2 regions of the Kribbella aluminosa genome follow, and region 1 is predicted to be linked to the other one. Evidence: riboswitches for the same ligand, from Rfam matches in the RefSeq annotation. Region 1 holds a riboswitch; the other holds the start of a gene.
The links. Region 1 has a riboswitch for glycine ahead of gcvP (aminomethyl-transferring glycine dehydrogenase). Riboswitches for the same ligand answer to the same signal wherever they lie in the genome.
Positions count from the first base shown of each region.

Region 2: linked by a shared signal. The riboswitch ahead of JOF29_RS01480 (L-serine ammonia-lyase) and the one ahead of gcvP (aminomethyl-transferring glycine dehydrogenase) in region 1 are both predicted to bind glycine.

Region 1 covers NZ_JAGINT010000002.1:4,255,500-4,262,612, reverse strand. The annotation lists gene gcvP (aminomethyl-transferring glycine dehydrogenase) at 67-2,907, opposite strand; glycine riboswitch at 2,994-3,083, opposite strand; gene JOF29_RS41340 (dihydrodipicolinate synthase family protein) at 3,121-3,999, opposite strand; gene JOF29_RS41335 (MerR family transcriptional regulator) at 4,047-4,664, opposite strand; gene JOF29_RS41330 (bifunctional nuclease family protein) at 4,846-5,340, opposite strand; gene ftsR (transcriptional regulator FtsR) at 5,413-6,099, opposite strand; gene JOF29_RS41320 (zinc-ribbon and FHA domain-containing protein) at 6,086-6,622, opposite strand; gene gcvH (glycine cleavage system protein GcvH) at 6,761-7,113, opposite strand, start outside.
Region 2 covers NZ_JAGINT010000001.1:278,927-286,039, reverse strand. The annotation lists gene JOF29_RS01485 (helix-turn-helix transcriptional regulator) at 123-953, opposite strand; gene JOF29_RS01480 (L-serine ammonia-lyase) at 1,037-2,410, opposite strand; glycine riboswitch at 2,491-2,595, opposite strand; gene JOF29_RS01475 (DUF3817 domain-containing protein) at 2,593-2,946, opposite strand; gene JOF29_RS01470 (hypothetical protein) at 3,109-3,336, opposite strand; gene JOF29_RS01465 (aminopeptidase P family protein) at 3,515-4,942, opposite strand; gene JOF29_RS01460 (GntR family transcriptional regulator) at 4,985-5,719, opposite strand; gene JOF29_RS01455 (LamB/YcsF family protein) at 5,799-6,551, shown strand; gene JOF29_RS01450 (5-oxoprolinase subunit B family protein) at 6,551-7,113, shown strand, end outside.

The DNA.
Region 1 (7,113 bases):
CACAGGTGTCCGGACCGGCCGCGGGAGTCCGGCTGCCTTACTGGACAAACCACTTCCCGCTTGCCTTTACTCGAAGGCCTCCGGGGATGGGCAGGAGCAGATCAGGTTGCGGTCGCCGTAGGCGCCGTCGATGCGGCGGACCGGTGGCCAGTACTTCGAGGTGCGGTCCACCGAGCGCGGGAACGCGGCCTCCTCGCGCGTGTAGGCGTGGTCCCACTTGTCGTTGATCACCGACTCGGCGGTGTGCGGGGCGTTCACCAGCGGGTTGTCGGTCGCGGGCCACTCGCCGGCGACGACCCGGTCGATCTCGTGGCGGATCGCGATCATCGCGTCGCAGAAACGGTCGAGTTCCCCCAGATCTTCGGATTCCGTCGGCTCCACCATCAGCGTGCCGGCCACCGGGAACGACATCGTCGGTGCGTGGAAACCGTAGTCGATCAGCCGCTTCGCGACGTCGTCGACGGTGATGCCGGTCTCCTTGGTCATCGGGCGCAGGTCCAGGATGCACTCGTGCGCGACCAGGCCGTTCTCTCCGGTGTAGAGCACCGGGAACGCGCCCTCGAGCCGCTTGGCCACGTAGTTCGCGGTCAGTACGGCGGCCTTGGTCGCGTTGGTCAGACCGGAAGCGCCCATCATCCGGATGTACGCCCACGAGATCGCGAGCACGCCCGCGGAGCCGAACGGCGCCGCGCTGATCGGGCCGACGCCGGACTCCGGGCCGGCCTGGTCGAGCAGCGGGTGGTTCGGCAGGTACGGCGCCAGGTGCGCCGCGACCGCGACCGGGCCGACGCCCGGACCGCCGCCGCCGTGCGGGATGCAGAACGTCTTGTGCAGGTTCAGGTGGCTGACGTCGCCGCCGAACTCCCCCGGCTTCGCGAGCCCGAGCAGGGCGTTCAGGTTCGCGCCGTCGACGTACACCTGGCCGCCGTGGTCGTGGACGACCTGGCAGACCTCGCGCACGCTCTCCTCGTACACGCCGTGCGTCGACGGGTACGTGATCATGATCGCCGCAAGCCGCGAAGCGTGCTCGGCGGCCTTCGCGCGCAGGTCGTCGAGGTTGATCGTGCCGTCGTCGTTGCCCTTGACAACGACGACCTTCATCCCGGCCATCACCGCGGACGCGGCGTTGGTGCCGTGCGCCGACGCCGGGATCAGGCACACGTTGCGTTCCAGGTCGCCCTGAGCGCGGTGGTACCCGCGGATCGCGAGCAGACCGGCCAGCTCACCCTGCGAGCCCGCGTTCGGCTGGATCGAGACCTTCGCGTACCCGGTCACCTCGGCCAGCCAGCGCTCCAGCTGCCCGATCAGCGTCACGTACCCGGCCGCGTCCTCGACCGGCGCGAACGGGTGCAGGTCCGCGAACTCCGGCCAGGTGACCGGCTCCATCTCGGTGGTCGCGTTGAGCTTCATCGTGCAGGACCCGAGCGGGATCATCCCGCGGTCCAGCGCGTAGTCGTAGTCGGACAGCTTGCGCAGGTACCGCAGCATCGCCGTCTCGGACCGGTGCGTGTTGAAGACCGGATGCGTCAGGTACTCCGTCGTCCGCGGCACCGCGATCGCGGCCGCGCCGAGCGTGTCGTCGTACTGCACACCGAAGGACTGGCAGACCCGGGTGAGCGTGGCGACGTCGGTCTTCTCGTCGCAGGAGATGCCGACGTGGTCCGCGTCGACGAGCCGCAGCCAGATCCCGTTCTGCCGGGCGGCGTCCACCACATCGGCGGCCTGACCGGGCACGCGGGCGAGCACGGTGTCGAAGAACTCGTCGTGCACGACCTCGACCCCGGCGGTGCGCAGCGAGGCGGCGAGTTTGCCGGCGTAGTCGTGGACCCGCTCGGCGATCGCGCGCAGCCCCTCCGGCCCGTGGTAGACGGCGTACATCGACGCGACGACCGCGAGCAGGACCTGCGCGGTACAGATGTTCGACGTCGCCTTCTCGCGGCGGATGTGCTGCTCCCGCGTCTGCAGCGCCAGCCGGTACGCCGGGGAGCCGTCGGCATCGACGGACACGCCGACCAGGCGACCGGGCAGCGACCGCTCGAGACCGGACCGTACGGACATGAAGCCGGCGTGCGGGCCGCCGTAGAACAGCGGTACGCCGAAGCGCTGCGAGGAACCGATGACGATGTCGGCGCCGGCCTCACCCGGCGCCTCCAGCACCGTCAGCGCGAGCAGGTCGGAGGCGACGGCGACCAGGGTGCCGCGCTCGTGCGCGGACTCGACGAGCGGCTTCAGGTCGCGGACCAGACCGTTCGAGCCCGGATACTGCACCAGGAAGCCGAAGAAGTCGCCCTCGGGCAGGCCGTCGGTGGTGTCCGCGACGACGACCTCGATCCCGAGCGCCTCGGCCCGGGTCTTCACCACGGCGATCGTCTGGGCGAAGGTGTCGGCGTCTACCAGGAACCGGTCGGAGGCACTCTTCTTGTTGGAGCGGTGGGCGAGCGTCATCGCCTCGGCGGCCGCGGTGCCCTCGTCGAGCAGCGACGCGTTCGCGGTCGGCAGCCCGGTCAGGTCGGAGACCACGGTCTGGAAGTTCAGCAGGGCTTCGAGCCGGCCCTGGGAGATCTCCGGCTGGTACGGCGTGTAGGCGGTGTACCAGGCCGGGTTCTCGACCAGGCGGCGGACGATCACCGACGGCGTGAACGTGCCGTAGTACCCCTGGCCGATCATCGAGGTGGCGATCGTGTTCCGGCCGGCCAGCTGGCGGAGCTCGGTCAGCGCGTCCACCTCGGACGCGGGCTCCGGCAGCCGCATCGCCTCGGTCGAGCGGATCGACGCCGGGACGGCGGCGTCCACGAGCGCGTCGACGTCGTCGTACCCGAGGAGGTTGACCATCCGGGTGATCTCGTCCGGACGCGGACCGATGTGCCGGTCGGCGAACGTCGCCGAAAGTCGAGGGGTGTCGTTCACTAGAGGCTCCGATGCTGATGTCGCTGCCGGTGGCCTCCCCCTCTGTCACGCCGTGCCGATTTCAGCAACGTGCGCTTCAGAGTCGCCTGTGACACTCGGTCCGTGGGCCTGAGAGGTTCCGGGGAGGAATTGCCCCTTCGGCGCCCGCTGACGCGGGTCTCTCCCGAGTGCTGTGAACGGCTGAGTCGAGGCTACCAGGAATCCGGGAACAGTTCAGAACAGTTCGGGCAGCAGCCTCCGGGCGACCGGCCGCGCCGCCGCCACCTGCTCGTCGGTCGCCGCCTGCATCGGCCAGCGGACGCGCGTACCGGCGTCCGCCCAGCCACCGACCGCCCAGCCACCGACCGCCGAGCCGCCGACCGCGGCCAGGAACTTGTCCAGCGCCGGGTTCGACAGCCCGGCCTGCTGCAGCGGTACGACGTGGGCCGCGAAGAACTCGGCGATCCGCCGCTCGACGTCGAGATCCTGCGCGGTGGCGACCGCACCGTTCGGGGAGAGCGCTGCCACGTTCGAGTAGCTGCCGTGTGCGCCGAGTAACGACATACTCGCCAGGAAGTGCCCCGGCACGAAGATCGCCAGCCCCGACCGCGTCGCCTCGTCGAACCACGCCTTGTCACCACCGGCCGTCTTCAACCCGATGAGACTCGGCACAGCCTCGGCCAACTGGCACAGCTGCTGTGTCGTGACAGCCGTCTTCGCATGCGGCGGGTTGTACAACACGAGCGGCACGTCCCCCGCCGCCTCGGCGATACGCCGCAGGAAGTCCAGCAGCTCGGTGGGGTTCAGCGGCAACCAGTCCGGGGCTATCACCTGGATCGCTCCGGGCGCGAGTTCCGCGGCCCGCTCCACCCGCGACAGTTGGACCTGGGCCGACGGATGGCTCGCTCCGATCTGGAACGGTTTTCCGGCGGCGGCGAGGATGTGGTTGATCCGGTCGTACTCGCCCTCGGTCAGCGTCTGGAACTCCCCGGCCGTCCCATGGGCGTACAAGCCGGCGACGGAGGTCTCACCCAAAGCCTGAGCCTGAGACTCGAGGCGGTCGAACGAGATCGAGTCGTCGGCGTTCAGCGGTAACAACAAAGTCGCCCACACACCGCGGAGCGAATCAGCAGTGAGTGGGCGCACAGAGAAGAACTATGTCAGCCGGTCATGCGGGCGCGGCGCCGGGCGGCGAGCTCGTCGCCCGCGTGGCCGCCGGAGCCCTCGTCGTCGTGGCCGTCGGCGCGCTCGGTCGGCAGCTCGGACAGCGAGCCCTCGACTTCCCGCCAGACGCCGCCGAGCGCGATCCCGAACACGCCCTGGCCGCCGGCCAGTAGGTCGATGACCTCGTCGGGCGAGCTGCACATGTACACCGACGCGCCGTCGCTCATCAGCGTGATCTGGGTCAGGTCGTCGAAGCCGCGCTTGCTCAGATGCGCGATCGCGGTCCGGATCTGCTGCAGCGAGATCCCGGCGTCCAGCAGCCGCTTGATCACTTTCAGCAACAGGACGTCGCGGAACCCGTACAGCCGTTGCGTCCCGGAGCCGGTCGCCGGGCGGACCGACGGAGAGACCAGCCCGGTCCGGGCCCAGTAGTCGAGCTGCCGGTAGGTGATCCCGGCCGCGGCGCAGGCCGTCGGACCCCGGAACCCGACGTCCTCCGGCATCGGCCGCAGGTCGTCGTCGAACAGCAGACCCTGGACGCCGGCAGTCTCAGCTGCCGCGGCGTGCGCGTCGGAAGCCGACTGCGTCAGATCCGTGTCCCCGGTGCGTGTCACGCCTGAGCCTCCCTGGATACCGACTGGAACGAGCCATCTCCGTGGAGTGACAGCACCCCACGACTCCTTCACGGTAAGCCGCCGCCCGAACCGGGTCAACGACAACCGCACCGAGCCGGGAGCGTGTCGCGACCGCCGTACGAATCGTTACCTAGTGTCTCTTGTCCGGCGGAGCGGGCGCTCAGCTCTTGTCGAAGTCCTCCGGGGTGACCTGATCCAGGAACTCCCGGAACCGCTCGACCTCCTCTTCCTCCTGCACCTCGTCGGTGCCGTTCGCCTCACTCTCCGGAACCGGGATGCCGGCCTCCGCGAGGATCTCCTCGGTGCAGAACACCGGCGTACCGGTCCGCAGCGCGATCGCGATCGAGTCCGACGGCCGCGCCGAGATCTCGGTCTGGTCGTCGAACACGAGAATCGCCTCGAAGATCCCGTCGGTCAGGTTCACGATCCGGACCTGGCTGAGGGTGTGCCCGAGGACCCGGATGGTCTCCGCGAACAGGTCGTGGGTCAGTGGCCGGGGCGGCTCCATGCCCTGCTGGGCGAAAGCGATCGCACTCGCCTCGGCCGCGCCGATCCAGATCGGCAGGTACCGCTCACCTCCGACCTCCCGGAGCAGCACGATCGGCTGACTCGAGGGCATCTCCACCCGGACTCCGACCACATCGACTTCGCGCACTACTCCAGCCTACTCCGAGCCGAAGCCCCAGGCAGGCCCGCGGGTTCGGCCTGTGGACGAGCTACGGACGAGCTACGGACGGGGCAGGCGGGAACGGACCAGCGCAGTGTGCAGACGCACAGTAAGCGCAGCCAGCTCGGCGGTCTGTTCGGTACGGCGCGGGCCGGTGACCTGTTCGATCAGGCCGACCTCGCGGTCCGCCGCGGTCCGGAACGCCCGCAGGTGCCGCGGCTCCAGGCCGTACGCCGCCAGCTCGGCCGCGACCTTCGCGATCACGATCGCGTCGCCGCCGTAGTGGTTGCCGACGGCCACCACCAGGCCGTGACCCTCCAGCTCGTCGAGCAGCCCGGCCGGTACGCCGGCGGCGGTGCGCAGCTCGTCCCGGGTCAGCCGCAGTTCGGTGCCGGTGGCATCGAAGTCGTCGGCGACCGGTTGCCCCGGGGTCTGCGGCAACGACGTGGGTGCGACCGGTGGACCCGCCGCGGCCGGCTGCAGGCCGCGGTCGATCGCGCCGAGGTGTTCCTTGATCACCTTGAGCGGCAGGTACTGGTCGCGTTGCGCGGTCAGCACGTACCGCAGCCGGTCGACGTCCGCGGCACTGAACTTCCGGTAGCCGGACGCCGTCCGGGCCGGCGTCACCAGCCCCTCGGCCTCCAGGAAGCGGATCTTGGAGATCGTGACGTCGGCGAACTCGGCCTGCAGAAGCTGCAGCACCGCACCGATGCCGCTACTGCCGCCGGACGGCTCAGGCCTGGCCACTGGCGTAGTACACCAGCCGGTACTTGCCGATCTGGACCTCGTCCCCGTTGTTCAGCTGGACCTCGTCGATCCGGTCCCGGTTCACGTACGTGCCGTTCAGGCTGCCGACGTCGCGGACCTTCACGCCGTGCGGGTCGCGGCGGAACTCGGCGTGCCGGCGGGACACCGTCACGTCGTCCAGGAAGATGTCGCTGTCCGGGTGCCGGCCGGCGGTGACCACGTCGACGTCGAGCAGGAACCGGCTGCCCGCGTTCGGCCCGCGCTGGACGATCAGCAGGGCGGACCCGGCCGGCAGCGCGCCGACGGCGGCCTGGTCGTCGGCGGTCAGCGGCTCACCGGTCTGCTCCGGCTCCGGCTCGGCGCCGATCGGGGTCAGCATCGCGGTGTCGGTGACACCCGGCTGGACAGGCTGGGGCGCCGGTGCTGCCGCCGGGCGGTCCGCGCCAGGCAGCATCGCTCCGCACTGCGAGCAGAACCGGCTGCCCTCGGAGTTCTCGTGCCCGCACTGGTTGCAGAACGGCATGCTGTGATCCTCCCGATCGCCGGTGGTCCGGCGACGTTTTCGATAGACCCCGTATTGACAGTGTGACGTGCTGGAACAAGATGAGGGACCTCAACCCTCGACCAGCAGTTGAGGTCCGGTAACGCTATCAGTCGACGGTCAGCCTTGGTCGAGCTGGCCCTGGTACGCGGCGGCGTCCATCAGCGCGGCCACCTCGGCGGCGTCCTCGACGTCGATGTCGAGCAGCCAGCCCTCGCCGTACGGGTCGGTGTTCACCAGGTCCGGCTGGTCGGCCAGCGCCTCGTTGACGGCGGTCACGGTGCCGTTCACCGGGGCGAACAGGTCGCTGACGCTCTTCGTCGACTCCAGTTCCCCACAGGCGTCGCCGGCCCGCACCGTGGTGCCGACCTCCGGCAGCTGCACGTACACGATGTCACCGAGCTGATCCTGCGCGAAGTCGGTGATGCCGACCCGCACGGGTCCTTCCTCGCCGGCCTTCAGCCACTCGTGCT
Region 2 (7,113 bases), on a different contig from region 1:
ACAAGTCCCGCAGAGTATCGGCTGACGAGTCGTTTGAAACAGCCCTTTGAAGAAATTCCACGCCAAAGAGAAACCTTCCGGGAATTCCGGTACCGGTTACGCGACCGTAGCAATGCGGTGCGTCAGCGGGCCAGCTCCTGCAGGCCGATCACCGACAACAACCGGAGCTTCTCGGCGGCCTCGCTGTTCGGCGCCGCGGTGTAGACGACGATCCGCAGATCGCTGCCCGGGACGGCGAGCACATCGCAGTCGATGGCGAACGTGCCCACCTCCGGATGCCGGACGGCCTTCCGCTCGGACCGGTGGAACCCGACGACCGGCTGATCCCACAGCACCGCGAAGTCCGGCGCGGCCCGCAGCTCCTCGATCAGCGCCCGCAGGTCCGCGTCGTGCGGATACCGGGCCAGTGCCGTGCGCAGGTCCGTGACCATCGCGATCCGGAAGTCCCGCTGCTGCTCGGGCGTCTGCTCGAACCGGTCCCCCGGCGACCGGAAATGCCGGTAGATGATGTTCCGCTGCCGCCCGTGCCACGGCGACGGGTCACCGGCGAGCGCGGCGAACAACGGGTTCCAGGTGATCATCGTCCAGCCCGCGTCGCACACGCACAGCGGTGCGCCGTCCAGCTGGTCCACGATCCGCTGCACCCCTGGCGGGATGTACGTCGAGATCCGCCCGGGCGACGGCTCCACCTCGCCGGCCAGTACGAACAGGTGGTTGCGCTCGGCATCGGACAGCCGGAGCGCCCGGGCCAGCGCGGTCAGCACCTGGACGGACGGGGAGTCCGAGCGACCCTGCTCCAGTCGTACGACGTAGTCGACCGACAGCCCGGCGAGCAGCGCCAGCTCCTCACGCCGGAGACCGGGCGCACGCCGGTTCCCGCCGGTCGGCAACCCGACGTCCGCCGGCGTCACCCGGTCCCGCCAGGCATGCAACGTCCTCCCGAGCTCACCCATGCACTCCAGTATTCCGCGCGCGGTGCGGCGCAGCCTGGTACTGCCAATCCCTAGGCAGTCGTGTGGGTGCTACGTGCACGGCATCAGCACTCGATGACGTTGACGGCGAGGCCGCCGCGGGAGGTCTCCTTGTACTTGACCTTCATGTCCCGGCCGGTCTCGCGCATCGTCTTGATCACCTTGTCGAGCGTGACCACGTGGACGCCGTCGCCGTGCATCGCCATCCGGGCCGCGTTGATCGCCTTCACCGACGCCATCGCGTTCCGCTCGATGCACGGGATCTGCACCAGCCCGCCGACCGGGTCGCAGGTCAGGCCGAGGTTGTGCTCCATCCCAATCTCGGCGGCGTTCTCGACCTGTTGCGGCGTACCGCCGAGAACCTCGCAGAGACCGGCCGCGGCCATCGAGCAGGCGGACCCGACCTCGCCCTGGCAGCCGACCTCGGCGCCGGAGATCGACGCGTTCTCCTTGTAGAGCACGCCGATCGCACCAGCCGTCAGCAGGAACCGGACCGCGCCGTCCTCGGTTGCCCCCGGCACGAACCGCCGGTAGTAGTGCAGTACGGCGGGAATGATGCCCGCGGCACCGTTCGTCGGCGCGGTGACGATCCGGCCGCCGGACGCGTTCTGCTCGTTGACCGCGAGCGCGAACAGGTTCACCCAGTCCATCACCTTGAGCGGGTCGACCGACCACGGGTCCTGGCTGAGCTTCCGGTGCAGGGAGTGCGCGCGGCGCGGCACCTTCAGGCCGCCGGGCAGGATGCCCTCGGTCTCGCAGCCCTCGCGGACGCAGTCCTGCATCACCTGCCAGATCCGCAGCAGGCCGTCGCGGATCTCGTCCTCGGTCCGCCAGGCCAGCTCGTTCGCGAGCATCACCTCGCTGACCGGCAACTGCGACTCCCGGCACCGGTCGAGCAGCTCGGCGCCGGTGCTGAACGGGTACTTCAGCGGGGTGGTGTCGAGGACGATCCGGTCGCCCGCGGCGGCGTTCTCGTCGACCACGAAGCCGCCGCCGACCGAGTAGTACGTGCGTTCCCGCAGTACTGCGCCCTGGTCGTCACGGGCGACGAAGATCATCCCGTTCGGGTGGTACGGGAGCGTCTTGCGACGGTGCATCACGAGGTCGTGGCGCTCGTCGAACGCGATCTCCCGGACGCCCGCGAGCAGCAGCCGGCCACGCTCGCGGATCGTCTCGACCCGGGCGTCGACGGAGTGCGTCACGATCGACTCGGGGTCCTCGCCCTCGAGCCCGAGGACGACCGCCTTGTTGCTGCCGTGCCCGTGGCCGGTGGCCCCGAGCGATCCGAACAGCTGGGCCTCGACAGTCGTCGTCGCGGCCAGCAGGCCGTCGTCGGCGAGGCCGAGCGCGAAGGTGCGGGCGGCGCGCATCGGTCCCACGGTGTGGGAGCTCGACGGGCCGATCCCGATACTGAACAGATCGAAGACACTGATCGCCATCGTGCGGAGGTTCCTTCCGGTCGCCGTTGACCGTTTGGTGTCCTCCCCGCTCTGTTGAACCCGACGTTCTCCAGAGGTGCCTCGCCCGCGCGGTGAAGGTGCCTGAGAGATTCTTGGGGAGAGTTGCTCCTACGGCGCCCGGTACCAGAAATCAGCTCTGGCCGGGTCTCTCCCGCACGGGTTCATGCAGCTGTTGAATTTGCTGACGCTGTGGACGGTACGGCGGTCTGCCCGGCGCCGTCAATCCGGCCCGTGCGGACCGCCCAGATCTCGAAGAACCAGGTGAACAGCGGCGGAACACTGGCCGCCAGCGCCGCCAGTGTGACCGGCCAGGACCAGCGCAGTGGGCCGCGAACAGCGAGCACGGTGACGACGTACGCGACGAAGACGCCGCCGTGGATCGGGCCGAAGATCCTCACCCCGAGCTCGTTGTCGGACAGCACGTACTTGAACAGCATTCCGATCAGCAACCCGGTCCACGAGATCGCCTCGGCGATCGCCACCACCCGGAACCACTGTGCATGTTTGGTACTCATCACCGCCGACCCTAACAACCCCCTCAAGCCATGTTCGGGGTGCGAGCCCGCAGTGGGCCAAGAGCCCGTGCATGCAGACCGCGATCGACGACTACCTGATCGCGCGGGACGTGCTGGAGCGCGGCAGCGCCTGCGCCGCCGTACCACCGGCCGGGTGGCCGGTCAGACCGGGACGCCGGTCACTTCGAGCACCCGGTCGAGCCGATCGCCTCGCACCAGCCGGCCCGACATCAGCCTGAGCTCGGAGCAGGCGGTCTCCAGTGCCTGCGGCTGGGTCCGGCAGTTGTCGACGAACCAGAACGGATCGTCCGGTTGCGGATCGTCGGCGTCGTCGATGTCGGCGTACCAGCGCCGGCTTCCGCAGTGCACCACGCGCACTCGTAGGTTCATGGTCGTAACTCCCCGTACGTCGGGGCCGCCGGGTCCCCCTGGCCCGGTCGAGGCCGACTCGGCCGGGCGCGTGGACCGCGGCCCCCCCACTGCCACGCGCCGGGCCGAGTTCAGCCCTCCCCGCCCTCTACATCGTCGAGCGGCGGCGAACGTTACCGTTCGTGATCGGTAATCTTGATTACCTCCCGAGGTGCGAGCGGGTCCACTGCTCCAGCCCGTCGGTGGTGATCGGCAGGTCCTCGGTGAGGATCTCGAGCCGGGCCTCGTGCACCACCACGTTGTCCTCGATCCGGATCCCGATCCCGCGCAGCTCCGGCGGCACGGTCTCGTCGTTCGGGTGGAAGTACAGGCCCGGCTCGACCGCAAGCGCCATCCCGGCCTCGATCGTGCCGGCGAAGTACGCCTCCGGCCGGGACGCGTCGCAGTCATGTACGTCGAGGCCGATGTAGTGGCCGGTGCCACAGACGATGTACCGGCGGTGCTGCTGCCCGTCCGGGCCGAGCAGCTCGTCGATCGACGCGTCCAGCAGACCCCAGTCCCGCAGGCCCTCGGCCAGCACGCGCAACGCCTCGTGCTGGAAGGCGCGGTACGGCGCCCCGACCTTGACGGCGTCCAGCGACGCGAGCTGGGCCTTGTGGACCAGGTCGTGCACCTGCCGCTGCGCCGCGGTGTACTCGCCGGTGGCCGGGAACGTCCGGGTCACATCGGCGGTGTAGAGCGTGCGGGTCTCGACGCCGGCGTCCAGCAGGATCACGTCGCCCTCGTTCACCGGGCCGTCGTTGCGGACCCAGTGCAGCACCGGCGCATGGTTGCCAGCAGCAACGATCGACGCGTAGCCGACACCGTTGCCCGCGGTCCGCGCCCGCCGGTCGAAGGTGCCCTGCAGCCAGCGCTCGCCGCCGCCCCGGATCGCCTCCGGCAGCTCGCTCGCGACGTCGCCGAACGCGAGCACGCTGGCCGCGACCGCCTCGCGGAGCTGGTCGAGCTCCCAGTCGTCCTTGATCCGGCGCAGCTCGGCGATGCTCTGCCGCAGCGCGTTGCCGTCGGTCGGCGAGGTCCGGACCAGGGCGTCCAGCATCGGCTCGACACCCGGCACCGACAGCATGAACGGCACCGCGCCGCGGACCGCGGCCGGCAGTTCGTCGATCGGGCGGCAGGCGATCTGCAGCGCGTCCGACCAGTCCTTCAGGCCCGGCACCGGGCCGATCCACAGCTCACCGTCGCGCGCGTTCGCGAAGAAGTCCGCCTCGCCCGGGCCGGCGGTCTCGCGCAGGTAGAGCGTCGCGTCGCCGTCGCCGGAGATGACGAGGACGGCGCCCTCGGCCTGGCAGCCGGTCAGCCAGACGAAGTCGCTGTCCGCGCGGAACTGGTAGTCGGTGTCGTTCGACCGGACCGGCGCCCGGCCCGCGCCGAGCGCGATCCGGCGGCCCGGCAGCGCGGCGGCAAGCTTCCGCCGGTGCGCCGCGGCAGCCTCGGCAAGCCCCTCCGGCACCGCCACCGACCGGTCGACCGGCCCCCAGCCGCGAGAGACGAACTCCCGGAATCCCTTGGCGTCGATCGGCCGGTAGGACTTCGGCGTCTGGTCGATCCGGTCGTCATCGGTCATGACCTGTGCTCCCCTTTGCTGCTGACGTTTCTGCTCATCAACTCAGGTTCCCGGCGCGGTTTGCAAGCCCTTATCCCGGAAGGCGGCCAGGATGCCTTCTTCGGAGTCGAGCAGGTACTGATGCAGGTCCGCCGCGGCCTCGTCGTACTTGCGGGCCTCGAGCAGTTCGAGCAGGCCGCGGTTCCGCGCGATGTACGGCTCGTGCAGCTCACGGGGAGCCGCGATGACGTGGAACAGCAGCCGCAGTTCGGCGAGCAGCCGGCCGGTCATCGCGTCCATCCGCGAGCTGTCGGCCAGGCCGATCAGGTGCTGGTGGAAGCGCATGTTCGCCGTACCGACGGCCGGCCAGCGGTCCGCGCGGGCGGCCGCCTTGGCCACCTCGACGTCGTCGTGCAGCGGCTCCAGCCGGCTCGCGGGCAGCTCCGGGTCACGCCCGGACAGCCCGCGGACGACGTCCACCTCGAGGACGCGGCGCAGCCGGTACAGGTCGATGACGTCCTGCTCGTCGAGCTCCGGGACGAACACGCCGCGGTGCAGCTTGTAGATCAGCAGTCCTTCATGGGTGAGCAGCCGGAACGCCTCGCGGAGCGTGTTCCGGCTCACCTCCAGGACCTCGGTCAGCTCGACCTCGGACAGCTGCGCGCCGGGCGGCAATGCGCCCTCGGTGATACTGCGGCGCAGGATGTCGGCAGCGCGCTCCGCCGAGCTGCTCCGGTCCAGCCGCGCGACGTCGGCGGCGACGGTCCGCAGCCACGTCTGGCGGCCGGTCTCAGTCATCTCTGCATCATCCCAGGTGGCCGGTAAAAGTGGAACAAGGCTCTTGCAGGATTGTTCAACAATCTCTACGCTCGGGCTCATGGACCTCAACGCGGACCTGGGTGAGGGCTTCGGTTCCTGGTCGATGGGTGACGACTCGGCACTGCTCGACGTCGTGACGAGTGCGAACATCGCCTGCGGCTTCCACGCCGGTGACCCGTCGATCATGCGCCGGGTGACGGCCGAGGCGGTCGAGCGCGGCGTCGCGATCGGCGCGCACGTCGGGTACGCCGACAAGGCCGGATTCGGGCGGCGGTACGTCGACATCGAGCCGGACGCGCTGCGCGACGAGGTCGTCTACCAGCTCGGCGCGCTGGACGCGTTCGCGCGGATCGCGGGCGACCGGGTCCGGTACGTGAAGCCGCACGGGGCGCTGTACAACACGATCGGCCATCACGTGGGGCAGGCGGGTGCCGTGGTCGCCGCGGTCGCGGAGTACGACAAGACGCTTCCGGTGCTCGGCCTGCCGGGCTCGGAGTGGCTGCGGCTCGCTTCCGAGGCCGGGCTGACCGTCGTACACGAAGCTTTCGCGGACCGCGCATACACGGCGACGGGCACGTTGGTGTCGCGGCGTTTGCCTGGGTCGGTGCTGCACGACGCGGACGAGATCGCCGCGCGGTGTACGGCGATGGCGACCGGTCGGGCGATTCGTGACGTCGACGGTGGTTCGCTCGTCGTGCAGGCGGCCTCGATCTGCGTGCACGGCGACACTCCTGGTGCTGTGGAGATCGCACGGCGGGTGCGTGGCGCACTGGAGGGAGCGGGCGTCGACGTACGCCCGTTCACCGGGTGATGCGGATCCTTCCGTCGGGTGACCGGGCACTGCTGGTGGAGCTCGACGACCTCGACCAGGTGCTCGGGTACTACGCGGCGCTCGCCGCGGACCCGCCGCCGGAGGTTGTGGACATCGTCCCGGCGGCGCGGACGATTCTCGTCACCACTCGGGGTGACCTCGCCGGCTTGTCCCGCAGCCTGCGGGAGCTGGTTCCCGCTCGGGATCGCCGTACCAGCGGCGAGCTGATCGAGATCCCGGTCGTGTACGACGGGGCGGACCTGGACGACGTCGCTGTTCTTCTCGGCTGTACGCGGGACGACGTGGTCGCTCGCCATACCTCCGCTTCGTGGACCGTTGCCTTCTCCGGTTTCGCGCCCGGCTTCGGCTATCTGACGTCCGACGGCGACTGGAACATCCCGCGCCGGACCTCGCCGCGGACCAAGGTCCCGGCCGGCGCGGTCGGGCTGGCCGGGGAATTCAGTGGCGTGTATCCGCGCGAGTCCCCCGGCGGCTGGCAGCTGATCGGCCGTACGTCGGTGCGGACGTTCGACGCGTCGCGTGAGCCTGCCGCGCTGCTCCA